4 regions of the Streptantibioticus cattleyicolor NRRL 8057 genome follow, and region 1 is predicted to be linked to each of the others. Evidence: riboswitches for the same ligand, from Rfam matches in the RefSeq annotation. Region 1 holds a riboswitch; each other region holds the start of a gene.
The links. A riboswitch is a leader RNA that binds a small molecule or an ion and turns the genes downstream of it on or off. The one in region 1 is predicted to bind cobalamin.
Positions count from the first base shown of each region.

Region 1 (7,099 bases):
AGCAGTCTTACGGGTGAGCCCCCGGAAACCCAAACGAGCATCCGCCGACCCTCCGCCACACCGCCGTCACCTGCGGCGACGCAACCGTCCCCGGGCCCTGGGCCGGACGCGGGACCCCGGCCCCGGCCGGCCGGGCGGGCGCGCCCGGGCTAGACCAGCGGGGTCAGGAAGCGCCGCAGGGCCTCCTCGTAGCCGGTGGGGTCGGCGTTCCACATCGCCTGGTGCTCGGCCCGCGGGACGGTGCGCAGGGTGACCAGGTCGGGGCGGCGGGCGGCCAGCTCGCGGGAGGGTTCCCAGGGGGCGATGGTGTCGTCGGGGCCGTGCACCACCAGGGTGGGCACGGTGAGCCGGTCGGGCTCGGCGGAGTCGGCGAGCCGCTCGGCGTGCAGGCCGGTACGTCCCTGGGCGGCCCGGACCGCCAGCGGCACCAGGGCGTCGGGCACGTGGTGGCTGCGGGCCACCCCGCGCACCGCGGCCTGCCACTCCAGCACCGGCGAATCGAGGATCAGGCCGCTGACGTGGCCGCGCAGCGGCGAGTGGTCGGCCACCCGCAGCGCCATCGCGGCCCCGGTGGACCAGCCGTGCAGCACCACGCGCCGGGCACCGCCGCGCACGGCGTACCGCAGCGCGGCGTCCACGTCGGCCCACTCGGTGTCGCCGAGGTGGCCGATGCGGTCGGCGGAGTCCGGGGCGCCGGGGTCGTTGCGGTAGCTGATCAGGAGCGCCGGCATCCGGGCGCGCCGCCAGAACGGCAGCAGGTTGAGCGGGTGCTCCCGGGTGGTGCCCAGCCCGTGCACGGCGATCACCCAGGTGTCCCGCGCCCCGTCCGTCAACCAGGCGGGCATCGGCCCGAGTTCGCCGTCCACGGTGACGTCGTGGAAGGCGACGCCGTGCGCCTGGGCGGGGTCGCCGGTGTGGAGCTGCGGGGTGATCCGTACCCGGGTGCCCGGCCGGAAGTCGCCGAACTGGACGCTCTCCAGCTCGCGGGTGACCGAGTCGGGACGGGTCTCCACCACCGGCCCGACCACGGCGTGGCAGCCGGCCCCGGCGAGCCCGTAGCGCCCCGGGCGCACCGAGGTCAGGCAGCGGCTGAGGGTGATCCGGCCGGGTTCGACGCGGTGCACGGTCAGCGGGGGCGCCTGCTGGGCGGGCGGGCCGGCCAGCGCGGTGCCGCCGTGCCGGGGCCGCAGCGCCAGATCGCAGACGTACCGGCCGGCGGCCACGGTGGCCAGACCGGCACCGGCACAGGTGGCGGCGAGCAGCGCCGCGGTACGCACCGTACGCATACGCATTTCTCCAGGGTCGCGGGCGGCCCCGGGGCGGGCCACCGGAGGCGGACCGGACGGGTGGTGCCCGGGGCGCCGGTCCTACCGTTGCGACTGCCCGTAATGGCGTAGTTCATGGCCGGCCTCGGCCAGTTCGGCCGGGGAGAGCACGGCCGGGGTGCCGACGGCCGCGGCGGCGAGCCAGACCCGGCACATCCATTCCAGCTGCCGGGTGTTGTCGTACGCCTCGTCCAGGGTGCGGCCGGTCACCACGGTGCCGTGGTTGCGCAGCAGGCAGCCGGTGCGGTCGCGCAGCGCCTCCAGCATGGCGTCGGCGAGTTCCGGGGAGCCGAAGGTGGCGTAGCGGGCGACGCGTACCGGTCCGCCGAGGGCGGCGCAGATGTAGTGGACCGGGGGGACCTCGTCCACCAGGGTGGAGACGGCGGTGGCGTGGGCGGCGTGGGTGTGCACCATGGCCCGGGCGTCGGTCTCCCGGTAGACCGCCAGGTGCATCGGGACCTCGCTGGTGGGGCGGAGCCGGCCGAACCGCTGCTTGCCGGAGAGGTCGACGGCGGTGAGGTCCCGCTGCCGGAGCCGGTCGTAGTGCACCCCGCTCGGGGTGACCAGCACCAGGTCGCCGACGCGCACCGAGACGTTGCCGGAGGTGCCGACCACCAGGCCGTCCGCCGCGGTCCGGCGGGCGACGGCCACGAGGTCGCGCCAGGCGTCGTCGAGGTCCTTGTACCAGTCCATGCCGCCCCGCCTCTCTTGTCGTCCGCCGCACCGGAGCCCTTTGATCCTGACACGTTGTCCATTGATCGGCCCCTGACAGGAGCAGTAACGTCCGCCACCACGAACGGCAGCATCATCGGGGCGGGAGCTGGGCATGACGACCGTCAACGGCGGCATCTCCTACTGGTACGCGGCGAACGGGCTCCCCGCGCCGCGCGAGCCGCTGCCCGGGGACGCCACGGCCGACGTGTGCGTGGTCGGCGGCGGCTACACCGGGCTGTGGACGGCGTACTACCTGAAGAAGGCGGCGCCGTTCCTGCGGATCACCGTGCTGGAGAAGGACTTCTGCGGTTACGGGGCCTCCGGACGCAACGGCGGCTGGCTCTACAACGGCGTGGCCGGCCGCGACCGGTACGCCAGGCTGCACGGCCGGGAGGCGGCGGTGCGGTTGCAGCGGGCGATGAACGACACCGTGGACGAGGTGATCCGGGTCGCCGCCGAGGAGGGCATCGACGCCGGGGTCCACAAGGGCGGGGTGCTGGAGGTGGCCACCTGCCCGGCGCAGCTGGCCCGGCTGAAGGCGTTCCACGCGGCCGAGGTGGCGTTCGGGGAGACCGACCGGGTACTGCTGGGGGCACGGGAGACCGCCGAGCGGATCCGGGTGGCCGGGGCCGCCGGTGCCACCTGGACCCCGCACGGCGCCCGCCTCGACCCGGTGCGGCTGGTGCGGGGGCTGGCCGCCGTGGTGGAGGCGCTGGGCGTGGTGATCCACGAGTCGACCCCGGTGACCCGCATCCGCGCCCAGCAGGCGCGGACCCCGTACGGCACGGTGCGGGCGCCGTACGTGCTGCGGTGCACCGAGGGGTTCACGGCGGCACTGGAGGGGCAGCGGCGCACCTGGCTGCCGATGAACTCCTCGATGATCGTCACCGAGCCGCTGCCGGAGCGGGTGTGGGAGCGCATCGGCTGGGAGGGCCGCGAGACGCTGGGCGACCTGGCGCACGCGTACATGTACGCGCAGCGCACCGAGGACGGCCGGATCGCGCTCGGCGGCCGGGGGGTGCCGTACCGGTTCGGGTCGCGCACCGACAACGACGGGCGCACCCGGCCGGCCACCGTGGCGGCGCTGCGGGAGATCCTGGTGCGTCTCTTCCCGGCCGCCGCCGGGGCGGCGGTCGACCACGCCTGGTCGGGGGTGCTGGGGGTGCCGCGGGACTGGTGCGCCGCGGTGGAGCTGGACCGCACCACGGGGCTGGGCTGGGCCGGGGGTTACGTGGGCAGCGGGGTGGCCACCGCCAACCTGGCCGCGCGCACCCTGTGCGATCTGGTGCGGCTCGACTCCGGACAGGGCGGGGCGACCGGGCTGACCACGCTGCCGTGGGTCTCCCACCGGGTACGGCGCTGGGAGCCGGAGCCGCTGCGCTGGCTCGGGGTGCACACCCTGTACGCCGCCTACCGGACGGCCGACCGCCGCGAGCGCGCCGGCCGCACGGCACACACGGACCCGGTGGCCCGGCTGGCGGACCGGATCTCCGGGCGGGGCTAGCGCCGGGTGTTCCGCCGCCCGCGCGGGCGCTCAGGCGTGCGGCGGGGCCGGCCGCACCGCCCGTCGCCTCAGCGCGCCCTGGCGGGCCGGTCGGGGGGTGCGATGGTGAAGGGGTCGCGGTGACCGCCGGGAGGATGCCGTCAGTTCACCTTCCGTTCATTCTCGGTCCGTACGGTCGCCGCGTCTCTGCCCGCTCGAACGATTGCCTGGGTGAATGGACCACATCACGTTGCTCGTCGGAGTCGTGATCGTCACCGCGCTCGTGTTCGACTTCACGAACGGCTTCCACGACACCGCCAACGCCATGGCGACCACCATCTCCACCGGGGCGATGAAGCCGAGAGCGGCCGTGGCGATGGCCGCGGTGCTCAACCTGGCCGGGGCGTTCCTGTCGGTGCAGGTCGCCAAGACCATCTCGGGCGGCATCATCGACGAGAAGGCCGGGGTGCACCCGGAAGTGATCTTCGCCGGGCTGATCGGCGCGATCGTGTGGAACCTGGTGACCTGGCTGGCCGGGCTGCCGTCCAGTTCCTCGCACGCCCTGTTCGGCGGGTTGATCGGGGCCACCTTGGCCTCGGTGGGCGTCCACGGGGTGCACGCCGACGCGATCGTGATGAAGGTGCTGATCCCGGCGGTGGCCTCCCCGCTGATCGCCGGGATCGCCTCGGCGCTGGCCACCCGGGCGACCTACCGGATCGGGCGCGGCGCGGACCCGGCGGCCACCGCCAAGGGTTACCGGGCCGGGCAGATCGCCTCGGCCGGGCTGGTCTCGCTGGCCCACGGCACCAGCGACGGGCAGAAGACGATGGGCGTGATCACCCTGGCGCTGGTGACCGGCGGCCTGGTGGCGCCGCACGCCGACCCGCCGCTGTGGGTGATCGTGGCGGCCGGTGCCGCCATGGCGCTGGGTACGTACGTCGGCGGCTGGCGGATCATCCGCACCCTGGGCAAGGGGCTCACCGACATCCAGCCGCAGCAGGGCTTCGCCGCCCAGACCGGGGCCGCGACGGTGATCCTCGCCTCGTCCCACCTGGGCTTCGCGCTCTCCACCACGCACGTGTGCTCCGGCGCGGTGCTCGGGGCCGGGGTCGGCCGCAAGGGCGCCGTGGTGCGGTGGGGCACGGCCGGCCGGATGGCCGCCTCCTGGGTGATCACGCTGCCCGCCGCCGGGCTCGTGGCGTCCGGCGCCGCCCTCCTGTCCGAGCAGGGCACCTGGGGCGTGATCGTGGTCGGCGCGATCGGGCTGGCGGTGGGGCTGGCCGCGTGGCTGGTCTCACAGCGCAAGCCGGTGGACCACACCAACGTCAACGACGTGGCGCCGGTGGCGGAGCCCGCCGCCGAAGCCGCCGAGGAGGGCTTCGACCCGTTCGCCCCGGCCGTGGCGCCCGTCGCGCCGCTGACGGCCGTGCTGCCGGCGCCGGCGGCCTCCGTTCCCCCCGTGGTCCCGGCCGCCCCGGCCGCCGCACAGAAGGAAGCGCTGCTGTGAAGATCGACTGGGCGGGCTTCGCCTCGGTGCTCGGCGTCGGCGTGGGCGTCACGGTGGCGCTGGTCGCGCTGTTCACGCTGGGCGTGGCGGGGCTGGCGAAGCAGGCCCCGGCGGGCCCCGGCGGTCAGACCGCCTCAGCCCGGCGGGCGGGCGCCTACCTGTGCTTCGCGCTGTGCACGGCGGCGGTGGCCTACGGGATCTGGCTCATCGTCGGCTGAACCGCCGTGGCCGGCCCGTGCGTCGGGCCGGCCTTCCCGTCTCCACCTGCGCATACACCCCGTGGGGGCGCTCACACAAGGTTGACGCGCGTTCGCGGCCCATGGTGGACTTCGCGGTGCCATACGGCGCTATGCCCAACGGCGACAGCAGAGGAAGCCGGTGCGAATCCGGCGCGGTCCCGCCACTGTCACCGGGGAGCACGTCCCCACCCGAGCGTCACGGCCGCGTGAGCGGCTGGAAGGCCGGGGGCGTGCCGATCCGGGAGCCAGGAGACTCTCGTCGCCGGTCACGTCGAACCAGGGCGCGGACCCTGAGTGAGGACTTCTGCCATGCCCGGCACACCGCCCCCACCCCTGCCGACGAGGCCGTCCCGAGGCGCGACGGCGGACTGAACCGATGCGTGCCGATCGCTTCTTCGCGTACGGCGCCGCCCTGGGCTACACCTGCGACCTGCTCGCCGGTGACCCGCGCCGGGCGCATCCGGTGGCCGCGTTCGGCCGGGCCGCCTCGGCGGCGGAGCGCCGGCTGTGGCGGGACGACCGGGGCCGGGGCGCGCTCTTCACCGCGGTGTGCGCGGGCGGGGTGCTGGCCGCCGGGTACGCCGCCGAGCGGCTGACCCGCCGTTCCCCGTTGGCCGCCACCGCGCTGGGCGCCGTGGTGACCTGGTCGGTGCTGGGCGGTACGTCGCTGGGGCGGGAGGCCCGGGCGGTGGCCGCGGCGCTGGCGGACGGGGACCTGACGGCGGCCCGGGAACGGCTGCCGCACCTGTGCGGCCGGGATCCGCAGGCGCTGGACGGGCCGCAGATCGCCCGTGCCGTGGTCGAGTCGGTGGCCGAGAACACCTCCGACGCGGTGGTCGGCGCGCTGGTGTGGGGGGCGATCGGCGGGGTGCCGGGGCTCGCCGCCTTCCGGGCGGTCAACACGCTGGACGCGATGGTGGGTCACCGTTCGCCGCGTTACCGGCGGTTCGGCTGGGCGGCGGCCCGGCTCGACGACGTGCTGGGGTGGCCGGGCGCCCGGCTGACCGCGTTGCTGGCGACCGTGGCCGGACCCGATCCGCGCGGCGCCTGGCGGGTGTGGCGGGACGACGGACGGCGCCACCCGAGCCCCAACGCGGGGCCGGTGGAGGCGTCGTTCGCGGGCGCGTTGGGCGTCCGGCTGGGCGGCACGCTGTCGTACGGCGGGCGGGTGGAGCACCGGCCGGTGCTGGGCGCGGCCGGGCGGCCGGTCGAGGTGGCCGATGTGGAGCGCGCGGTGCGGCTGTCGCGCCGGGTGGGGTTGCTGGCGCTGGCGGTCTGCGCCGGTGCGGGGCTGGTGTCGAGGAGGCGTCGGTGACAGGCGGACTGCTGGTGGCCGGGACCACCTCGGACGCGGGCAAGAGCGTGGTGACCGCCGGGATCTGCCGGTGGCTGGTGCGGCGGGGTGTGCGGGTGGCGCCGTTCAAGGCGCAGAACATGTCGCTCAACTCCTTCGTCACCCGCGGCGGCGCCGAGATCGGCCGGGCCCAGGCGATGCAGGCGCAGGCCGCGCGGGTGGAGCCGACGGCGCTGATGAACCCGGTGCTGCTCAAGCCGGGCGGGGAGAGCAGCAGCCAGGTGGTGCTGCTGGGCAGGCCGGTGGGTGAGTTGAGCGCACGGGGCTACCATGACGGGCGGCAGCGGGAGTTGCTGGGCACCGTCACCGACTGCCTGGCCGAACTGCGCCGTACCCACGACGTGGTGATCTGCGAGGGGGCCGGCAGCCCGGCCGAGATCAACCTGCGGCGCAGCGACATCGTCAACATGGGGCTGGCGCGGGCCGCGCGGCTGCCGGTGGTGGTGGTCGGCGACATAGACCGCGGCGGGGTCTTCG
Region 1 covers NC_017586.1:1,125,673-1,132,771, forward strand. The annotation lists gene SCATT_RS04765 (alpha/beta hydrolase) at 150-1,286, opposite strand; gene SCATT_RS04770 (class II aldolase/adducin family protein) at 1,368-2,018, opposite strand; gene SCATT_RS04775 (NAD(P)/FAD-dependent oxidoreductase) at 2,152-3,543, shown strand; gene SCATT_RS04780 (inorganic phosphate transporter) at 3,758-5,029, shown strand; gene SCATT_RS04785 (hypothetical protein) at 5,026-5,247, shown strand; cobalamin riboswitch at 5,399-5,523, shown strand; gene SCATT_RS04790 (cobalamin biosynthesis protein) at 5,645-6,583, shown strand; gene SCATT_RS04795 (cobyric acid synthase) at 6,580-7,099, shown strand, end outside.

Region 2 (7,099 bases), on a different replicon from region 1:
TGTCCCTGCTCGCCCTCTCCGGCAACGACCGCCTCGTGGAGACCGTCGGTGACCTGCGCAAACGCTCCCGCCTCTACGGGCTGACCACGCTCGACGAACGCGGCGAGCTGATCCCCTCAGCCGAGGAACACCTCGAACTGCTGGAGCTGATGCTGGCCGGCGACGCCAAGGGCGCCGAGAAGTGCATGGCCCGCCACCTCGGCCACGTCCGCTCCCTGTGGGCCCGGGACGCGGGACGCGCGGCCCCCCGCGCTGAACAGGGCCCTACCGCTTCCGGATCGGCCTGGTCACTTGCTTCGTCAGGCACGGCGGCGCCTCCGCGGCGGCGTCCTGTGCCGCCTGGCGCCGGTACGCGCTCGGTGCCATGCCGACCAGCTCGGTGAAGCGCGTACTGAACGTGCCCAGCGACGCGCAGCCGACCGTGAAGCACACCTCGGTGACGCTGAGATCGCCACGGCGCAGCAGCGCCATCGCCCGCTCGATGCGCCGCGTCATCAGGTACGCGTACGGCGACTCACCGTAGGCGAGCCGGAACTCCCGGCTGAGGTGCCCGGCCGACATGTGCACCCCGCGGGCGAGCGCCTCCACGTCCAGCGGCTGCGCGTACTCCCGGTCGATCCGGTCGCGCACCCGGCGCAACTGGGCGAGGTGACGCAGCCGCTGCGGCGGAACGGCGTCGGCCGGGGCCGGGCGGTCGTGTCCCATGCCGGTATTCTCCCGAGCCGGCTCCCGGCCCGTCCACCCGGGCCCCCGGCGGCGGGGGCCGCGCCCGCGTCCCGGCTCGACCCGGCGCTATAAAGGACCCATGTCCTCCTCGCCCGCCCGCCCCGCAGCCCCGGCCGGGCCGAAGGGGCCGCGCCGCCGCGGCGCGTCCCTGACCCGCGCGATCCACCTGGCGACGCTGACGGAGCTGGCGGAGAACGGCTTCGACAAGCTGAGCTTCGACAAGATCGCGTCCGCCGCGGGGACCGGTAAGGCGTCGTTGTACCGGCGGTGGTCCACCCCGGCCGAGCTGGTGCTCGCGGCGCTGACCGATCCGGTGTGCGGCTTCGGCGACGCCGCCGAACCGCGCACCGGGACGCTGCGGGGCGATCTGACCGCCTTGCTGAACGGGTTCGCGCGCACCCTGGAGCACCAGCCGCACGGCCGCGCGCTGTTGCCGCTCATCACGCAACGCCCGCGCCACCCCGAGCTGTACGCCGAGGTCCGCCGCCTGGTCATCGAGCCGCGCCAGCGGTGGATCACCGCCCTGCTGCGGGAGGCCGCCGAGCGCGGTGAGGCCGATCCGGGCGCCGTGACGCCATTGGTGGCGGCGGTCGGCCCGCGGCTCGTCGTCGCCGCGCTGCTGGACCACGGCACGGTCGGTCCGGTGGAGGTGGACGCCATCGTGGACGAGGTGCTGCTGCCCGTCCTGACCGCCCGCGGACGCTGACCGCGGGCGTCCGGAGACCGTCCGGCGGCCCTCGGGGGAGGGGTGCAGCCTCCTTAGTGAACACAACCGTCTCTTATCATTCCTTCGTCGAAGGCGCCGTCCGATGCCTGCTGCTCACCCCTCCCGCAGGACCGTGCTGACCAACGCCCGGGTCTTCGACGGCCACCGCGTGGGCGAACCCTCGACGGTGGTCATCGACGGCGACCGCATCGGCACCGACCCCTTCGGCGGCGAGGTCGTGGACGCCGCCGGGGCCGTCCTGCTGCCCGGGCTGATCGACGCCCACATCCACGTGTCGGGCGAGGCCGACCTGCGGGAGCTGCGGGCGTCCGGGGTCACCACCGGGCTGGTGATGGCCTCCTGGCCGCCCGCCCTGGTGAACTCCCTGCGCGGCAGGCCGGGGTTGCCCGACCTGCGTACCGCGGGCACACCCGCGATAGGCCCGGCGGGCGGCCACGCGCGGATGCCCGGCATCCCCCGCGACGCCGTCGTGACCACACCCGCGCGGGCCCGCTCCTTCGTGGCCGCGCGGGTGGCCGAGGGGGCCGACTACATCAAGGTCGTCGCGGAACGCGGCAGCCCCGAGGGCCCCGACCAACCGACGCTCGACGCGCTGGTGGACGCCGCCCACCGGCACGGCAGGCTCGTCGTCGCCCACGCGACCACCACCGGGGCCTACGCCATGGCGATCGACGCCGGCGCCGACGTCCTGACCCACGCGCCGCTCGACCGGGCCCTGGACGCGGCGGCGGTCTCCCGCCTGGCCCGCGACCGGCGGATCGTCGTCCCCACCCTCACCATGATGGAAGGCGTCGCCGAACGGGCCGGCGCCGGCCGCGACCACCGGGCGGCCCGCGCCACCGTCCACGCGCTCCACCACGCGGGCGTCCCCGTCCTCGCCGGCACCGACGCCAACTCCGCCCCCGGCGCGCCCGCGGCCGTCCCGCACGGGACGAGCCTCCACCACGAACTCGAACTCCTCGTCAACGCCGGACTCACCCCCCTCGACGCGCTCCGCGCCGCCACCTGCCTGCCCGCCCGCCACTTCGGACTCGGTGACCGCGGATCCGTCACGCCGGGACTCCGCGCCGACCTGCTGCTGATCGACGGCGACCCGCTGGCCGACATCACCGCCACCCGGGCCGTGCGGCGCGTATGGTGCGCGGGCGTGGAAGCCGGCCCGTGACGCCGGTCTCCGCGACCGGGGCGGATCACGGTGCCGGAGGCTCGTCCGCCGGGAGAAAGGTCACGTGCGGGGCGTTGGTGCGGGGGTGGACGACGACCTCGCCGGCCACGCCGTACACCTCGCGCAGGAGGTCCGCGGTGAGCACGTCGGCGGGCGGGCCGGAGGCGGTGACCTCGCCGTCCCGCAGGACGTAGAGGCGGTCGCAGTAGTAGGCGGCCAGGTTGAGGTCGTGCAGGGCCACCAGCACGGTGGCGGGCAGCCGGCGCAGCAGGCCGAGGACGTCCAACTGGTGCCGGATGTCGAGGTGGTTGGTGGGTTCGTCCAGCACCAGCAGCCGGGGTCGCTGGGCGAGGGCGCGGGCGATCAGGACGCGTTGGCGTTCACCGCCGGAGAGCCGGTCGAAGGGACGGTCGGCCAGCGCGGTGGCGTCCACGGCGGCCAGGGCGGAGGCGACGAGCGCGTGGTCCTCGGCGGTGTCACCGGCGAGCAGCCGCTTGTGCGGGGTCCGCCCCATGGCGACGACCTCACGTGCCGTCAGATTGAAGTCGGCCCCCGGCTCCTGCACCACCGCGGCCACGGTCACGGCCAGCTTCCGCACCGGCAACGACCACGCGTCGGCCCCGTCGAGACGCACCTGACCGGCGTCCGGACGCAGCACCCGGTAGACGGCACGCAGCAAACTGGTCTTGCCGCTGCCGTTCGGTCCGACCAGGCCGACCACCTCACCGGGGCGGGCGTGGACGCTGACGTCCCGCACCAGGCACCGTGCCCCGGCGGTCAACGTGACCTCGTCCACGGCGAGTTCGGCCGCGCTCACCCCGCACCCCCGTCCTGCCCCCGCCGGGCGTCCCGGCGCATCAGCCACAGGAAGAACGGCCCGCCGCACAGCGCCGTCACCACCCCGACCGGTATCTCCGTCGGCGCCGCCACCGTCCGCGCGGCGATGTCGGCCCAGCCCAGGAAGACCGCTCCGGCCAGCGCGGCGGTCGGCAGGACGCGCCGGTGGTCCCCGCCCACGAAGAGGCGCACCACGTGCGGCAGCATCAGGCCGACGAACCCGATCGGCCCGGCCGCCGCCACCAGCACCCCGGTGACCAGCGACAACAGGACGAACATCCGCCCCCGGAACCGGGCGACGTCCAGCCCCATCATCGCGGCGGCCTCCTCCCCGGCGAGCAGCAGGTTCAACTGGCGTGCCCGCGCCATCAGGACGCCGACACCGAGCAGCAACGCCGCACCCGGCAACCACAACGTGCCCCAACTCACCCCGCCGAGGCCACCGAGGGTCCAGGCGAGCACCGCCCGCGCCTCGTTGCCCCGGTCGGTCGTCAGCAGCAGCAGATCCGTCACCGCGGTGAGCACCGCCGCCACCGCCACCCCGGAGAGCACCAGCCGCACCGAGGTGATGCGGCCACCGGTGCGCGCGGTCGCGTACACCAGGAAGAGCGCCCCCAGCGCACCCGCGAACGCCACCACCGACAACGACACCGGCCCGAACAGGCCGACCCCGAAGACGATCACCGCCACCGCGCCCAGCGACGCCCCCGAGGAGACCCCCAGCAGATACGGCTCCGCCAGCGGATTGCGCACCAGCGCCTGCATGGCGGTGCCCACCACCGCCAGCCCCGCGCCCGTCACCGCCCCGAGCAGCACCCGCGGCGCCCGCACCTGGAGGACGATCGTCTCCCGCGCCCGGGACCACTCCCGGTCCGCCCGGTCGGCGCCCAGCGCGTGCGTCACGATGGCCCACACCTGCCCGGGTGGCACCCGCACCGAGCCGACGGCGAGGCCGGCCGTGACGGAGGCGGCCAGCAGGAGCGCGAGCACCACCAGGACGACGGCGAGCCGGACCCGGCCCGGACGACGCCGACGCGGTGCGGTCTCCTCGGCCCGGGCCGCGACCGCCGTCACCGGAAACTCTCCGGGTGCAGCCCGCGCGCCAGGTCCTCCACCGCGTACGCCGACCGCACGCCCACCAGCGTCGCGGTCAACGGCACGGTGACGAACCGTTTGTTCCTGATCGCCGGGACGTCGGCCAGGGCGGGCCGGGAGAGCAGGAACGCCTTCTTCCGCTCGACGTCGCGGGCACCGCCGTAGTCGTGGACGACGATGACCTCCGGCCTGCGTGCCACCACCTGCTCCCAGGAGACGTCACCGAAGACATCGTCGAGGTCGCCGAAGACGTTCCGGCCGCCGGCCAGCCGGATCAGCTCGGTGCCGAGGCTCCCGCGGCCCGCTGTGAAGGCCGCCTTGTCACCGCTGTCGTACACGAAGACCGGCACGTCGGGACGGCACCGCACCGCGGTCACCGCCTTGCCGACCCGGCCCCGCAGCCGCGCCACCAGCCGTTCGGCCCGGTCGGACACGCCGAAGACGCGGCCGATGGTGCGGATCTCCTCGTAGGTGTCCTCCATCGTCACCCGTCCCTTGCCGCAGTATTCGCGGTTGAGGTACGTGTTGATCCCCGCGTCGGCGAACGCCTCGCGGGAACGGCCCTCGTGCTCGGCGAAGGCGCTGGCGTAGCCGCCGTAGACGAAGTCGGGGTCGGCGTCGAGAACGGTCTCGAACGACGGTGCCTTCCTGGCCAGTTGGGGTACGGACGCGTAGTCCTTCCTCAGCTCGGGCAGCACCGCCGAGTCGGGGAACGAGGTGCCCACCATGCGGTCCTTCAGGCCGAGGGAGAGCATCAGCTCGGCCGGGTGCTGGTGGATGGTGACGGCCCGGGAGGGCGGCTCGCGGTACGTGGTGCGCACACCGCAGTTGTCGACGGTGACCGGGAAGCCCTCGGCCGGTGACGCGGTGGCGTGCGGGGCGTCCGCGACGGAGGCGCCGCCCGCGCCGCAGCCGGCGGTCAGCAGCGTGAGGGACAGGGCGACCGCGGCCACCACGGCGCGCGGCGGGCGGCGCGACCGGGCCGGGCGGGGGGAACGGCGGCATGACATGCCGTGGTACACGTAAGCCTCCTGGGGAGTCCGCGCTCCTCAAACGGGCCCGCGACAGGCCAGTGTCCTGACTCCCGGATCGACGTTCCCCCCGCCTTCCCGCGCCGTGCGCAGTGGCGTGTCGAGGGGTGCACTCCCCGGTCACAGTGGCGGGACCGTGCCGGATTCGCACCGGCTTCCTGTCTCCCGTCGCGGCGATGACCCGCGTGATACTACGTTTCCCCGGGGCCGCGGCACAAAGCGGGCGCCGCCCCGTCCGCCGGACCGGAACGGCGCCCCTCTCACCGAAGTCGACAAGGAGACTCATCGTCATGCGCCCTGCCGCACCCGCCGACGCCGTCGCCGCCGCCCTGGCCGACGTCGCGTCCCTCGGCGGCTTCTTCGCCCTCACCGTGGGCGGCCCCGACGAGGGGTGGCACCCGGTCCGCCACTCCTACGCCGACGGCTTCGCCGACCTCGCCGGGGCCGTCGCCGAACGCCACGGCACCCATGAGGCACGCGTCGGCGTCTCCATCGCCCAACTCGGCCACGCCGCCCGCCTGTGGTCCCCCGTCCTCGGCTGCGCGGTGCTCCACGGCATCGTCCCGGACACCGGAGGGTTGCAGCGAGCCGACGACGCCCCGGCCCTCCGGCTGCCGCGCCCCGCCGGCTGGTACGCCGGTCGACTCCCCGATGCCGCCGCCGCGATACGTGACCAGGTGATGCCGCATCTGCGCGCCCTCGCGGCCGGTCTGCGGACCAAGGTCGCCCCGCGCCTGCTCGCCGGGAACGCCGCCTCCGCCCTCGTCGAGGCCGCCCGCACCCTGCTGGCCGCCCGCCCCGCGCTGCGCGCCCCGCTCACCGCCGTCACCACCGCGCTGCTGGACGCCGGCGACCTCGCCGGCACCGGACACGTCACCGGACCGGACCTCGCGTTCCGCCGCCGTAGCTGCTGCCTGTACTACCGCGCACCGGCCGGTGCGATGTGCGGTGACTGCTGCCTGGCACGTTGAGCCGCCGCGCTACCAGGTGGGACGGGCGCCGACACCACCGTCCACGACCAGGTCGGTACCGGTGATCCAGCCGGCGGCGTCCGAGGCGAGGAAGACGCACGCGTTGCCCACGTCCTCCGGTGTGCCGAGACGGCCGAGCGGCGCCGACGCCGTCCACCGGGCGACGCCCTCGGGCCAGTCACCGGCGAGTCCGGGCCGGTCGACCAGGCCAGGGGAGACGGAGTTGACGCGGATGCCGTACCGGCCGTACTCCAGGGCGGCGGAACGGGCGAACATGATCAGCGCGGCCTTGGCGGCGTTGTAGTGCGCGTGCCCCGGGGCCGGCCGGCTGCCTTCGACGGAGGCGATGTGGGTGATGGTGCCGCCGCCGTGCCCGCGCATCACCTCGGCGGCGGCCTGGGTGCAGCAGAAGGCGCTGGTGGTGTCGGCCCGGTAGATGTCGTGCCAGTCGGCGGCGGTCAGCTCGGCGAGCGGGACGACGGGCTGCACACCGGCGTTGTTGACCAGCGCGTCGAGGCGTCCGCCGTGCCAGTCGGCGGCCTGCTCG
Region 2 covers NC_017585.1:267,928-275,026, reverse strand. The annotation lists partial or broken gene SCATT_RS28760 (GntR family transcriptional regulator) at 1-242, shown strand, start outside; gene SCATT_RS37035 (helix-turn-helix transcriptional regulator) at 265-705, opposite strand; gene SCATT_RS28755 (TetR/AcrR family transcriptional regulator) at 806-1,432, shown strand; gene SCATT_RS28750 (amidohydrolase family protein) at 1,536-2,618, shown strand; gene SCATT_RS28745 (ABC transporter ATP-binding protein) at 2,644-3,435, opposite strand; gene SCATT_RS28740 (FecCD family ABC transporter permease) at 3,432-4,529, opposite strand; gene SCATT_RS28735 (ABC transporter substrate-binding protein) at 4,526-5,560, opposite strand; cobalamin riboswitch at 5,601-5,781, opposite strand; gene SCATT_RS28730 ((2Fe-2S)-binding protein) at 5,872-6,552, shown strand; gene SCATT_RS28725 (SDR family NAD(P)-dependent oxidoreductase) at 6,562-7,099, opposite strand, start outside.
Region 2: linked by a shared signal. The riboswitch ahead of SCATT_RS28735 (ABC transporter substrate-binding protein) and the one ahead of SCATT_RS04790 (cobalamin biosynthesis protein) in region 1 are both predicted to bind cobalamin.

Region 3 (7,099 bases), 4.4 Mb from region 1:
ACCGGTCGCGCTGCCGGGTCAGCTCCTCCACCGCGCCGATCAGGCAGGTGACGTGGACGTCGTGGCCGCAGGCGTGCATCACCGGCACCTCCACGCCGTCCGGGTCGGTGGCGGTGACCGTGGACGCGTACTCCAGGCCGGTCCGCTCGCGCACCGGGAGGGCGTCCATGTCGGCCCGCAGCAGCACGGTGGGCCCGGGGCCGTTGCGCAGTTCGGCGACGACCCCGGTGCGGCCGACGCCGCGGGTCACCGTCCAGCCGGCCGCCTCGGCGTGCCGGGCGGCGATGCCGGCGGTGCGGTGCTCGGCGAAGGACAGCTCGGGGTGGGCGTGCAGATCGCGGTAGAGCGCGGCGAGCCGGCCTGCGTGTTCCATTCCATCTCCCCTGGGTGACGACGGTGGCGGCGGTGCCGGGGCGGCCACCGGGCCAAGATCCCCGGCACCCCCGCCCACCTTCCCCCGGATCCGGCCCGGTGGCCAGAGGCGGACGTCACCCCAGCCGGTCGGCCACCCCCCGCCACGCCGGGGCCGGACGGCGCATCCCGGACAACTGCCGTCCCGCCGGGTGGACGGCGTGCGCCACGGCGGCCGGGCCCTGCACCCGCAGCAGCGCGGGCAGACCGCCGACCAGCGGCAGCGAGGCGCTGGAGCGCGCCAGGTCCAGCGTGATGTCCGGCGTGCTGCCGGGGGCCGTGATCAGCCCCTTGTCGGTGCCGCCGACGATCAGGGCGAGCCGGTGGCCGGCCGGGACGACGTGGTCGGTGGCGGCCAGCTTGATCGTGATGGTGTACGGCGTGCCCGGGGTGAGCGCCACGCCGTGCAGCGACGGGTCGTAGTGGCCCAGGTCGGCCCAGCCGCGGCTGAAGACGGTGTAGCCGGTGCTCATGGTGTCGGCCGCGGTGTCCAGGAAGCAGGCGCTGTCGCCGGCGGTGCTCGCGCCCCAGCAGGAACGGGTGGTCAGCGTGGTGATCCCCTCGCCGTCCGCGCTGTAGTCGCGGATGGTGGCCGGGCCGAGGTCGACCAGGACCGCCGACAGGTGGGCGCTGGTGGTGGACGGGGTGGCGGTCAGCGTGACGCTGCCGCCGCCGGAGATCCGCAGGTCGTGCCGGAGCGCGCCGGTGGTGAAGGAGACCTTGTCGCCGGTGGCCCGGTCGGCCGCCGCCGACCAGTCGGTCTCGCTCTCGGCCGGGTCGTCGGTGTACGTCTCGGTGCCGGTGGCCGGCCCGGTGGCAGACAGGGTGCCCAGCCCCGCGGTGGAGCCGGCGGCCAGGGCGACGGTGGTGGCCGAGGTGCCGGGGGCGGGCCAGTGGGCGTCGGTGGTCCAGTGGTCGGGGGTGCGCTCGACGTCGGCCATCGGGGCGCGGTCGATGCCGTTGTCCACCCCGAGCAGGTAGTGGTCGAACCACTGGTGCAGGGTCTCCACCCAGGCGGCGCGGCGGTAGTCGAACGGGTCGACGTGGCCGGTCTGGGAGAGCCAGATCTTGCGCGGTACGCCGTGTGCGGCGAGCGCGTCCCACCACTGGCCGAAGTGCTTGGTGCGGACGTTGAGGTCCTGCATGCCGTGGACCACGAAGACGCTGGCGCGGACCTTGGCGGCGTCGGCCACGTAGTCGCGCCGCTGCCACAGCGCCGTCCAGTCGCCGTCGCGCGGGGCGCCGTCGCGCAGCGCCTGCTGCTGGGCGCCGCAGGTGCGGGCGTCGCCGGAGTCCTCGACGGCGCTCGCGAGTTCGTCCGGGCCGCCGTCGTAGAGGGCGGCGCCCTGGTCGAAGTAGTAGTCGTACCAGGAGCTGATGGCGCTGATCGGCACGATGGTCTTCAGCCCGGCGACGCCGGTGGCGGCCACGCCGTTGGCGATGGTGCCGTCCCAGCTCTTGCCGATCATGCCGACCGAGCCGTTGGCCCAGGTGGCGCGGACGGTGGTGCCGCCGCTGCGGGCGCTGTGTCCGGTGGCGCGGCCGTTCAGCCAGTCGATGACGGCCTTGGCGGAGGTGACGTCGGAGGGGCCGCCGACGTCCACGCAGCCGTCGGAGCGGTTGGTGCCGGCCAGGTCGACCAGGACGACGGCGTAGCCGCGCGGCACGAAGTAGTTGTCGTAGTAGAGCGGGAACTGCACCGGCCGCCCGCTATTGTCGTACGTCTTGAGCTGGCTTTCGTTGCCGCGTCCGCAGCACGAGTAGTAGGGGCTGGCGTCCATGATCACCGGGATGCGCACCCCGGCCCTGGCCGGTTCGGCGGGGCGGATGATGTCGGCGGCCACCCGGTCGGGGCGGCCGTCGTGGTTGCCGTCGAGCCCGGTGTCGACCCAGACGGTCTCCCGTACGGCGCCGGCGTAGGAGTAGACGGGCCGGCTCTCCGTGGGGTGCCTGGGGGGCGGTACGGCGCCGGCCGGGGCGGTGAAGGCGGCGAGCAGCGTGGTGACGAGCACCGCCACCGCCACCGCGAGCAGGGAAGCGCGGTTTCTCCGCGTAGCTGACAACACGCCCGGACGCTACCGTGTGACGCAGCCATGACAGCAAGGCTTTTACGAGCCGTTGAACGGCGCGGGACCGCGGGGACGGCGGCGATCGGGTGAATGCCCGCGCCACGCCGGGGCACCCGGGGGCGGCGCGGGCAAGGATCGGGCAGCCGGATTTCCCTAGGACGACCGACCGGGGGTGCGGGCCGATGAGCGTGGACCGCCGCAGCGTGCTGCGGGCCGCGATGGGCGGGGTCGCCGCCGGGGCGGTGGTCGGCGGCTGCGCGCCGGGGACCCCGCGTCCGGCCCGGCCGGCCGCTCCGTCCGCCACCCCCTCGCCCGCCGCGCTGCCGGCCACCCTGCCCGACCAGATCGAGCACGGCCCCCGGGACCGGCCGCTGGTCGCCCTCACCTTCCACGGCCAGGGCGACCCCGCGCTCGCCACCGCGCTGCTCACCGCGGCCGAACACGCCGGGGCGCACGTCACCGTCCTGGCGGTCGGCAGCTGGCTGGACGCCTACCCGCGCATCGCCCGCCGGATCCTGGACGGCGGCCACGAACTGGGCAACCACACCCAGAACCACGGTCCGGTGTGCACCATGGCCGCCGACGCCGCGGCGGCCGAGATCAACCGCTGCGCCGACCGGCTGCGCCGGCTCACCGGAAGCCCCGGGCGCTGGTTCCGCCCCTCACAGGCCCGGTACGCCACCCCGCTGGTGATCTCGCTGGCCCGCAAGGCGGGCTACCCCCACGTGCTCTCCTACGACGTCGACTCCCTCGACTGGACCGACCCGGGGCCGCAGGCGGTCACCTCCACCGTGCTGGGCCAGGTGCGCCCCGGCTCGGTGGTCAGCCTCCACCTCGGCCACGAGGGCACGGTACGGGCGCTGCCGGGGCTGCTGGCCGGGCTCGGGCGGCGCGGGCTGCGCGCGGTGACCGCCACCGGGCTGCTGACCTGAACCGCGCCGCCCGGCGGCGGTGACGACAACGCCACCGCGCGGCGCCCCGGGAGGGGTTGGAGCGCCGCGCGGTGGCCGTTCACCGGGGGCCGGGCGGGTCAGCTGTGCCGCATGCCGCGCTCGCCGCCGAGGCCCCGCTCCATGCGGTCGCGGCCCTCACGGCCGTGCTCACGGCCTTCACGACCGTGCTCGCGCCCCTCGCGGCCGTGCTCGCGCCCGCCCTCGTGGAACCAGCCGGAGTGGTGGGACAGACGGTGGTGGCCGTGGTGGTAGTGGTGGTGGTGCCGGTGGCCGTGGTGCCGGTGGTGGCCGTGCTCATGGCCCTTGACCTGGTGGCCGGGGAGCGGACGGGGGCTGTCCGCGCCGGCCGCGACGGAGGTGCCCGCCGCCAGCAGCAGCGCGGCGGCGCCGCCGGCCAGCACCATGGCCGCCCGGACGGATGAGAGCTTGAGGGACTTCATGCGACTGCCTCCAAGGGACGAGTCGTGATTGGGGCCCTGTACAACGAGCCTGGGCAGTCGAGGGATACCGTAAAGATGGGGGTTTTACCGGTATCTGAGACATAGTCGGCCGTCCGGGGCAACGGACGGGTACCGGCGGCCCCGTGCCGCCGGCCCCCCGGACCGGTACAGTGAGCGGGCCGTGGTGTTCGGGAATACCGGTGACAGGCCCTCGTCAGGGGGTCCCAGACCGGAGCGGCCCTCGCCACTGTGATCGGGGAGTTCCCGTCCCGTTCCGCGCGCCGGCCACGGCGCGGGGAACCACTGGCCGTTCGCGCGGCCGGGAAGGCAGGGCCGGGCGCGAGCACCACCCGTCAGCCAGGAGACCGGCCACGGCATCTCACGAAGACGTCCACGAGGTGCTGGAGCGTGATCCTCGAATGACCCTGCCTGCCGCAGATCCCACCGCCACCCCCGCGATATCCGCCGTCCCCCCCGCCCTGCGCTGGCAGCGCCGGGACACCCTGCGCACCGCGGGGCTGCTCGCCGTCATCACCGCGCTGCACCTGGCCGCCTTCGGGGTGCTCTTCCTCCTGGTGGTGCCGCGTCACTACACCGTCGGCTCCCAGGTGTTCGGCGTCGGCCTGGGGGTGACCGCGTACACCCTGGGCATGCGGCACGCCTTCGACGCCGATCACATCGCGGCCATCGACAACACCACCCGCAAGCTCATGGCCGACGGCAAACGCCCGCTGTCGGTGGGGTTCTGGTTCGCCCTCGGCCACTCCAGCATGGTGATCCTGCTCGCCGCGCTCATCGCGGGCGGCGCACAGCTGGCCGGCACACTGATGAGCGACGACTCGCGCACCCACCGCGCCCTCGGGCTGATCGGCACCTGCGTCTCCGGCGGCTTCCTCTACGTCATCGCCGCGCTCAACCTGGTGGCGCTCGCCGGCATCGTCCGGGTCTTCAAGGCGATGCGCGCCGGACGGTTCGACGAGTCGGAGCTGGAGGCCCACCTCGACTCGCGCGGCTTCCTCAACCGCATCCTGGGCCGCCTCACCCGCTCCATCACCCGCTCCGGGCAGATGTTCCCGGTGGGCCTGCTGTTCGGCCTCGGGTTCGACACCGCCACCGAGGTCACGCTGATGGTGATGGCGGGCAGCGGCGCGGCGGCCGGCCTGCCCTGGTACGCCATCGTCTGCCTGCCGCTGCTCTTCGCCGCCGGGATGAGCCTGTTCGACACCCTCGACGGCACCTTCATGAACGTCGCCTACCACTGGGCGTTCAGCAACCCGGTGCGCAAGGTCTATTACAACCTCACCATCACCGGGCTCTCCATCGCCGTCGCCTTCCTGATCGGAACGGTCGAACTGGTCGGCGTCCTCCGCGACAAGCTGGGCCTCGCCGACCCGGTCACCGGCTGGATCTCCGGACTCGACCTGGGCAACGCCGGCTTCCTGATCGCCGGGCTGTTCGTGGTGGTCTGGGCCTGCGCGCTGGCCTACTGGAAGCTGGCCCGGGTCGAACACCGCTGGTCCCGGCCGTCCGTCTGACCGGGCGCGCGCCCCGGTTCGGTACGGTGATCACCGGCGGGCCGCCGGAGTCCGCCGGAGCGCCGGAGGTGGAGATGACACGGGTCGTGGTGGTCAGCGGCGGCGGCAGCGGGATCGGTTCGGCGGTCGCCGGGGAGTTCGCGGCCGAGGAGGCGCACCTGGTGCTCACCGGCCGCCGCGAGCAGGTGCTGCGCGAGACGGCCGGCCGGCTGACCGCCGCCCACCCCGGGCTGCCCGAACCGCTGACCGTCGCCGCCGACCTGTCCTCGGCCGGCGGGGCGCGCCGGGTCGCCGACGAGGTGGCCGCGCGCTTCGACCGGGTGGACGTGGTCGTCGCCAACGCCGGCGGCAACCCGGCGGCGCACGGCGGCGAGGCGATCCCGGAGGGGCTGGAGCGCACCGCGTGGGCCTGGTCGGAGAACTTCCGGGTCAACACCCTGACCGCGGTGCTGCTCACCGAGGCGCTCAAGGACCGGCTGGCCTCCCCCGGCGGCCGGGTGGTCCTGATCAGCTCCATCGCCGCCCTGCGCGGCTCCGGCACCGGCTCGTACGCCGCGTCCAAGGCGGCGCTCCACCCCTACGCCTTCGACCTCGCCCGCGAACTCGGGCCGCGCGGGATCACCGTCAACGTGGTCGCCCCCGGCTACATCCGGGACACCGAGTTCTTCTCCGGCGGCCTGGCGGCCGAACGGGAACGGGCCCTGATCGAGCAGACCAGCACCGGCCGCGCGGGCACCCCGGCGGACGTCGCCGACGCCGTGCGCTGGCTCGCCGCCCCCGGCGCGGGCCAGGTCACGGCACAGATCATCCAGGTCAACGGCGGTGCGGAACGCGGCCGTTGACCCCTGAACGGCACTACCAGGACAGGAACGGCATGGCACCCCACCCGCACCACCCCCCGGTACGCGCCGTCGCCGACGGCGGCGTCGGCCGGCTGCTGCTGGACCGCCCGGCCGCGCTCAACGCGCTCGACCTGGAGATGGTCCGGCTGCTGACCGCCGCGCTGGACCGCTGGCGCGACGACGACTCGGTCCACGCGGTGGTGATCGCCAGCACCTCCCCCAAGGCGTTCTGCGCCGGCGGCGACATAAGGGCGGTACGCGAGGCGGCGCTGCGCGGCGACCTGGCGGCGGTACGCGCGTACTTCGCCGCCGAGTACGCCCTGGACGCGGCGATCGCCGGCTACCCCAAGCCGTACCTCGCGCTCATCGACGGCTTCGCGCTCGGCGGCGGCCTGGGGATCTCGGTGCACGGCACGCTGCGGGTGGTCACCGAACGGGCCGGGCTGGCCATGCCGGAGACCGCGATCGGCTTCTTCCCCGACATCGGCGCCGGTTACTTCCTGCCCCGGCTGCCCGGTTCGGTGGGGATGTACCTGGGGCTGACCGGCACCCGGATCTCCGGCGCCGCGGCGGTGGAGTGCGGGCTGGCCACGCACTACCTGCCGTCGAGCGAACTTCCCGCGCTGGAGGCGGCGTTGCGGGACGGCGGCGGGACGCGCACCGCGGAACTGGTGGCCGGCTTCGCCACCGCCCCGCCCGCCTCCGAACTGCGCGGCCACTACCCGGCCATCGACCGCTGCTTCTCGGCGCCCACGCTGGACGAGGTCTTCGACCGGCTCACCGCCGAACGGGACGACTGGGCCCGCGAGACACTGACGGTACTCGGCCGGATGTCGCCGGCGAGCCTCT
Region 3 covers NC_017586.1:5,494,286-5,501,384, reverse strand. The annotation lists gene SCATT_RS24095 (amidohydrolase) at 1-373, opposite strand, end outside; gene SCATT_RS24090 (Xaa-Pro dipeptidyl-peptidase) at 489-2,435, opposite strand; gene SCATT_RS24085 (polysaccharide deacetylase family protein) at 2,663-3,412, shown strand; gene SCATT_RS38685 (hypothetical protein) at 3,511-3,873, opposite strand; cobalamin riboswitch at 4,039-4,261, shown strand; gene nicT (Nickel transporter NicT) at 4,293-5,408, shown strand; gene SCATT_RS24070 (SDR family NAD(P)-dependent oxidoreductase) at 5,483-6,250, shown strand; gene SCATT_RS24065 (enoyl-CoA hydratase/isomerase family protein) at 6,283-7,099, shown strand, end outside.
Region 3: linked by a shared signal. The riboswitch ahead of nicT (Nickel transporter NicT) and the one ahead of SCATT_RS04790 (cobalamin biosynthesis protein) in region 1 are both predicted to bind cobalamin.

Region 4 (7,099 bases), on a different replicon from region 1:
GGCTTGGCCCACATCCCGCGCGACTCGGCCTCCAGCAGCCGCTCGGCGATGCCGTGCAGCGCCCAGGGGTTGGCCTGCTGGAGGAAGGCGCGGTTGGCCGGGTCGAGCACGTACGCCTCGGTGAGCCGGTCGTACATCCAGTCGGCGACCACGCCGGTGGTGGCGTCGTAGCCGAACAGGTAGTCCACGGTGGCGGCGAGTTCGAAGGCGCCCTTGTAGCCGTGGCGGCGCATCGCTTCGATCCACCTGGGGTTGACCACGCGGGCCCGGAAGACGCGGGAGGTCTCCTCGACGAGGGTGCGGGTGCGGACGGTCTCGGGGCGGGTGGAGTCGCCGATGTACGCCTCGGGGGCGGTGCCGCGCAGGGCGCGTACGGTGGCGACCATGCCGCCGTGGTACTGGAAGTAGTCGTCGGAGTCGGCGATGTCGTGTTCGCGGGTGTCGGTGTTCTTGGCGGCGACCGCGATGCGCCGGTAGGCGGTCTCCATCTCCTCGCGGGCCGGGCGGCCGTCGAGTCCGCGGCCGTAGGCGTAGCCGCCCCAGACCGTGTAGACCTCGGCGAGGTCGGCGTCGGTGCGCCAGTCGCGGGAGTCGATGAGCTGGAGCAGCCCCGCGCCGTAGGTGCCGGGGCGGGAGCCGAAGATGCGGGTGGTGGCGCGGCGTTCGTCGCCGTGCGCCGCGAGGTCGGCCTGGACGTTGGCGCGTACGTGGTTGGCCTCGGCCGGTTCGTGCAGCGCCGCGGCCATCCGTACCGCGTCGTCCAGCAGGCCGATGGCGTGCGGGAAGGCGTCCCGGAAGAAGCCGGAGACGCGCAGGGTGACGTCGACGCGGGGGCGTCCCAACTCCTCGTACGGTACGGGTTCGAGGCCGGTCACCCGGCGGGAGGCGTCGTCCCACACCGGGCGGATGCCGAGCAGCGCCAGGGCCTCGGCCACGTCGTCGCCGGCCGTGCGCATGGCGCTGGTGCCCCACAGGGACAGGCCCACCGTCTCCGGCCAGTGGCCGTGGTCGGCGCGGTACCGCTCCAGGAGGGAGTCGGCGAGCGCCTGGCCGGTCTCCCAGGCGAGGCGGGAGGGGACGGCCTTGGGGTCGACGGAGTAGAAGTTGCGGCCGGTCGGCAGGGTGTTGACCAGGCCGCGCAGGGGTGAGCCGGAGGGGCCGGCCGGGACGAATCCGCCGGCCAGCGCGTGGACGCTGTGGTCGAGTTCGGCGGTGGTCCCGGCGAGCCGGGGGACGACCTCGCGGGCGGCGAAGTCCAGTACGCGGGCGACCTGTTCGCCCTCGCCGGTGGGTACCGCGGCCGGGTCCCAGCCGGCGTCCTCCATCGCCTGGACGAGGGCGCGGGCCCGGGCCTCGGCCTCGTCGGCCGTGGTGCGGGTGGCGGCCGACTCGTCGAGGCCGAGGGCTTCGCGCAGCCCGGGCAGGGCGGTGGTGCCGCCCCAGATCTGGCGGGCGCGGAGGATGGCGAGCACCAGGCTCACCCGGCTCTCACCGGTCGGCGCGGTGCCCAGTACGTGCAGACCGTCGCGGATCTGGGCGTCCTTGACCTCGCACAGCCAGCCGTCGACGTGCAGCAGGAAGTCGTCGAAGCCGTCGTCGTCGGGGCGGTCGGCGAGGCCGAGGTCGTGGTCGAGCCGGGCGGCCTGGATCAGCGTCCAGATGCGGGCGCGGATCGCCGGGAGCTTCGCCGGGTCCATGGCGGCGATCTGGGCGTGTTCGTCGAGGAGTTGTTCCAGCCGGGCGATGTCGCCGTAGGACTCGGCGCGGGCCATCGGCGGCACCAGGTGGTCGACGAGGGTGGCGTGCACCCGGCGTTTGGCCTGGGTGCCCTCGCCGGGGTCGTTGACCAGGAAGGGGTAGATCAGCGGGAGGTCGCCGAGGGCGGCGTCCGGGGCGCAGGCGGCCGACAGACCGGCGTTCTTGCCGGGCAGCCACTCCAGGTTGCCGTGCTTGCCCAGGTGGATCACCGCGTCGGCGCCGAAGCCGCCCTCGTCGCGCGGGGCGGCGATCCAGCGGTAGGCGGCCAGGTAGTGGTGGGAGGGCGGGAGGTCGGGGTCGTGGTAGATGGCGATCGGGTTCTCGCCGAAGCCGCGCGGCGGCTGGATGAGGACGAGCAGGTTGCCGTGGCGGAGGGCGGCGAGCACGATGTCGCCCTCGGGGTTGCGGCTGCGGTCGACGAACAGCTCGCCGGGCGCCGGGCCCCAGTGTTCCTCGACGGCGGAGCGCAGTTCGGGCGGGAGGGTGGCGAACCAGCGGCGGTAGTCGGCGGCCGGTATGCGCACCGGGTTGCGGGCGAGTTGTTCCTCGGTGAGCCAGTCCTGGTCGTGGCCGCCCGCCTCGATGAGCGCCCGGATCAGTTCGTCGCCATCGCCGGAGGCGAGTCCGGGGACCTCCGCGCCGGTACCGAAGTCGTACCCCTCGTCCCGCAGCCGGCGCAGCAGCGCGACGGCGCTCGCGGGGGTGTCCAGGCCGACCGCGTTGCCGATGCGGGAGTGCTTGGTGGGGTAGGCGGAGAGCACCAGCGCGACGCGTTTGGCGGCGGGCGGGATGTGGCGCAGCCGGGCGTGGCGTACCGCGATCCCGGCCACCCGGGCGGCGCGTTCGGGGTCGGCGACGTACGCCGGGAGGCCGTCGGCGTCGATCTCCTTGAAGGAGAACGCCACGGTGATCAGCCGGCCGTCGAACTCGGGCACCGCGATCTGGCCGGCCGCGTCCAGCGGGGAGACCCCCTCGTCGCCCGCGGCCCAGTCGGCGCGCGAGCCGGTCAGGCAGAGGGCTTGCAGGATCGGGACGTCGAGGGCGGTCAGGGCGCCGGCGTCCCAGGACTCGTCGTCGCCCCCGGCGGAGGCGTCGGCGGGCCGGGTGCCGCCCGCGGCGAGGACGGTGGTGACGACGGCGTCGGCGGCCCGCAGCGCGTCGATCAGCTCCGGTTCCGGCGCCCGCAGCGAGGCGACGTACAGCGGCAGGGGCGTGCCGCCCGCGTCCTCGATCGCGTCGCACAGGGCGTGGACGAAGGCGGTGTTGCCGGCCATGTGGTGGGCGCGGTAGTAGAGCACGGCGACGACGGGGCGGCCGGTGCCGTCGTCGCGCGCGACGCGTTCCAGCGGGCCCCAGGTGGGCGCGGGCGCCGGGGGTTCGAAGCCGTGGCCGGTGAGCAGGACGGTGTCGGAGAGGAACCGGGCGAGGTGTTCGAGGTTGGCCGGGCCGCCGTGGGCGAGGTAGGCGTGGGCCTCGGCGGCGATGCCGACCGGGACCGTGGAGGCGGCCATCAGCTGGGCGTCGGGGGCCTGTTCGCCGGTGAGGACGACGACCGGGCGGCCGTCGGCGAGCAGCAGGTCGAGGCCGTCCTGCCAGGCGCGGACGCCGCCGAGGAGGCGTACCACGACCAGGGCGACGCCGTCGAGGAGGTCCGGGAGGCCGTCGAGGGGCAGCCGGGCCGGGTTGGCGAAGCGGTAGCGCACCGGGCCGCCGGCCGCGCGGGCGCTGAGCAGGTCGGTGTCGGAGGTCGACAGGAGCAGGACGCGGGGGTGCGTGTCGCGCTCCCCGGATGACGGCTGCATGCGGTCGCTGGCCTTCCTCGGGGTCCGCGCCCCGGGCGGTGTCGGATGGCTCCGCCGCGCGCCAAGTGGTGCGCGGCGGAAGGGAGTTCCTGGCTCACCCGGCCCCGGGGGGCGGGCTCACAGTGGCGGGACCGCGCCGGATTCGCACCGGGCTTCCTCCCTGGTCGCCATGGTGGCGGTGGTGGAACGGATGATCCACCGAGGAGCATAGTAAGGGGCACCGAGGAATGGCGGGGAGTACACCGGGTGCGATCATCGGTATGCTCGCGGCCATGTCAACGGCTTCCACCCCTCCGTCGTCCCAGGCCGCGGCGGTCTCGCGGGATCGCGGTGACGCCTGCCCGGGGGCGCTGCGGCTGCACGCCGCGGACGACGGGGCGCTGGCCCGCGTCCGGCTGCCCGGCGGTGTGCTGACGACCCGTCAGGCCGAAGCGCTGGGGTCGGCGGCACTGCGGCTGGGCGACGGCGACCTGCATCTGACCTCACGCGGCAACGTGCAGTTGCGCGGGCTGCCGGCCGGGTGCGGTGCCGAACTGGCCGGGCTGCTGGAGGCCGCCGGGCTGCTGCCGTCCCCGGGACACGAGCGGGTGCGCAACGTCGTCGCCTCGCCGCTGTCCGGGCTCGACGGGCACGGGCTGCGGGACGTACGGCCGTGGCTCACCGGCCTCGACGCGCTGCTGTGCGCGAGCGAAGCGGCCCGCGAGCTGTCCGGGCGCTTCCTGTTCGCGCTGGACGACGGGCGCGGGGACGTCGCCGGGCTCGGCGCCGACGTCACGGTGCGGGCGGTTCCGGACGGGGACGCCCTGGTGCGCCTCGGGGCGTCCGGGACGGCGCTGCGGGTGCCCGGCGGGCAGGCGGCGCGGGCCACGCTGACGGCCGCCGAGGTCTTCCTCGACGCCGCGCGGGCGAGCGGGACGCGTGCCTGGCGGGTGGCCGAACTCGCGTTGCCTGCCGAGGAGTTGACGGCCGCGCTCGGCCGCCGTCTGACGGCGGACGGCATCAACCACGCGACGGGCGTACCGGAGGCCACCGGCACCGGCGGTCCGCTCCCCGGGGTGACCGGCGACGCCTTGTCGGTCCACGTTCCGCTCGGCCGGCTGTCCGCCGCGCAGTGGCGGGAGCTGACCCGGGCCGCCCGCGGTGAGCTGCGGCTGACCCCCTGGCGCGGCGTCGTCCTGCCCGCACCGGGCCTCACCCCCGAGCGGGCGGCCGACGCGCTCGCCCGGCTGCGCGCCGTCGGCCTGGTCACCGACCCCGACTCGCCCTGGCCGCGGGTGGGCGCCTGCGTCGGCCGCCCCGGCTGCGCCAGGTCACGGGCGGACGTGCGGACGGACGCCGCCGCGGCCCTGGACGCGGCCGGACTCCCGGGCCTCCCCCTGTACTGGTCCGGGTGCGAACGCCGCTGCGGTCACCCCGTGGGCGACCGGATCGACGTGGTGGCCGCCGAGGACGGCGGCTACCGGGTGAGCGTCACCGCCTCCGGCCGGGCGCCGCGCACCGCCACCGTGGACCACCCCTCCCGACTCGCCACCGTCCTGGCGGCGATCACCTCATGAGCCGTATCCCCGACGAGAGCAGCGAGAAGAATACCGTGTCCCGCTACGACTACGAGAAGGACGGCGCGGCCATCTACCGCCGGTCGTTCGCCACCATCCGCGCGGAAGCCGATCTGGCGGGGCTGCCCGCCGACGTCGCCCAGGTCGCCGTGCGGATGATCCACGCCTGCGGGATGACCGACCTCGTCGGCGACCTGGCGTACACCCCCGCCGTGGTCGCCCGGGCCCGCGCGGCGCTGCGTTCCGGCGCGCCGATCCTGTGCGACGTCCAGATGGTGGCCAGCGGCGTGACCCGCAAGCGGCTGCCCGCCGGCAACGACGTGCTCTGCACGCTCTCCGACCCGGCCGTCCCGGAACTGGCGGCGAAGCTCGGCACCACGCGGACCGCCGCCGCGCTGGAGCTGTGGCGGGACCGGCTGGAGGGTGCCGTGGTCGCCGTGGGCAACGCGCCCACCGCGCTCTTCCGCCTGCTGGAGATGGTCGAGGAGGGCGCCCCCCGGCCCGCCGCCGTCATCGGCGTGCCGGTCGGCTTCGTCGGCGCCGCCGAGTCCAAGGACGCCCTGGCCGCCCACCCGTCCGGGGTGGACCACCTCGTCGTCCGGGGCCGCCGGGGCGGCAGCGCCCTCGCCGCCGCCGCGCTCAACGCGATCGCGAGTGAGGAAGAGTGAGCGCCAAGCTGTACGGGGTCGGGCTCGGCCCGGGTGACCCGTCCCTGATGACCGTCCGGGCGGTCGAGGTGATCGCCGAGGCCGACGTGATCGCCTACCACAGCGCCCGCCACGGCCGTTCCATAGCCCGGTCCATCGCCGCCCGGCACATCCGCGCCGACCACGTCGAGGAGCCGCTGGTCTACCCGGTGACCACGGAGACCACCGACCACCCGGGCGGCTACCGGGGCGCGATGGAGGAGTTCTACGCCCAGGCGGCGGCCCGGCTGGCCGCGCATCTGGACGCGGGGCGTACCGTCGCCGTCCTCGCCGAGGGCGATCCGCTCTTCTACGGCTCGTACATGCACATGCACAAGCGGCTCGCCGACCGCTACCCCACCGAGGTCGTCCCCGGTGTCACCTCGGTCTCCGCCGCCGCGGCGCGGCTGGGCACCCCGCTCGCCGAGGGCGAGGAGGTGCTGACCGTGCTGCCGGGCACGCTGCCCGAGGAGGAGCTGACCGCCCGGCTCGCCGCCACGGACGCCGCCGTGGTGATGAAGCTGGGGCGCACCTTCCCCAAGGTCCGCGCGGCGCTGGCCGGTTCGGGACGGCTGGCCGAGGCCCGGTACGTCGAGCGGGCCACCATGGCCGGGGAGCGGCTGGCCCAACTGGCCGACGTGGCCGAGGAGTCGGTGCCCTACTTCTCGGTGGCGGTGGTGCCCGGCCGGGCCGGCGCCGGACGGCCCGCGCCGGACGGGCCCGGCGAGGTGGTCGTGGTCGGCACCGGCCCGGCCGGGCCGCAGTGGCTGACCCCGCAGACCCGTGCCGCCCTGGCCGCCGCCGACGACCTCGTGGGGTACACCACGTATCTGGACCGGGTGCCGGAGCGTCCCGGTCAGCACCGGCACGGCTCGGACAACCGGGTGGAGTCCGAACGCGCCGAGTTCGCCCTCGACCTGGCCCGGCGCGGCCGTCGCGTCGCCGTCGTCTCCGGCGGCGACCCGGGGGTCTTCGCGATGGCCACCGCCGTGCTGGAGGCCGCCTCCCGCCCGGAGTACCTGGACGTCCCGGTACGGGTGCTGCCGGGGGTCACCGCGGCCAACGCGGCAGCCGCCCGGGCCGGCGCCCCGCTCGGCCACGACTACGCCGTCGTCTCGCTGTCCGACCGGCTCAAGCCCTGGGAGGTCATCGCCGGCCGGCTGCGTGCCGCGGCCTCGGCCGACCTGGTCCTCGCGTTGTACAACCCCGGCTCCCGCAGCCGTACCTGGCAGGTGGGCAAGGCCCGGGAGGTGCTGCTGGAGCACCGGGCGCCGACCACCCCGGTGGTGGTCGCGCG
Region 4 covers NC_017585.1:326,317-333,415, forward strand. The annotation lists gene cobN (cobaltochelatase subunit CobN) at 1-3,560, opposite strand, end outside; cobalamin riboswitch at 3,624-3,775, opposite strand; gene cobG (precorrin-3B synthase) at 3,821-5,116, shown strand; gene SCATT_RS28975 (precorrin-8X methylmutase) at 5,113-5,784, shown strand; gene SCATT_RS28980 (precorrin-2 C(20)-methyltransferase) at 5,781-7,099, shown strand, end outside.
Region 4: linked by a shared signal. The riboswitch ahead of cobN (cobaltochelatase subunit CobN) and the one ahead of SCATT_RS04790 (cobalamin biosynthesis protein) in region 1 are both predicted to bind cobalamin.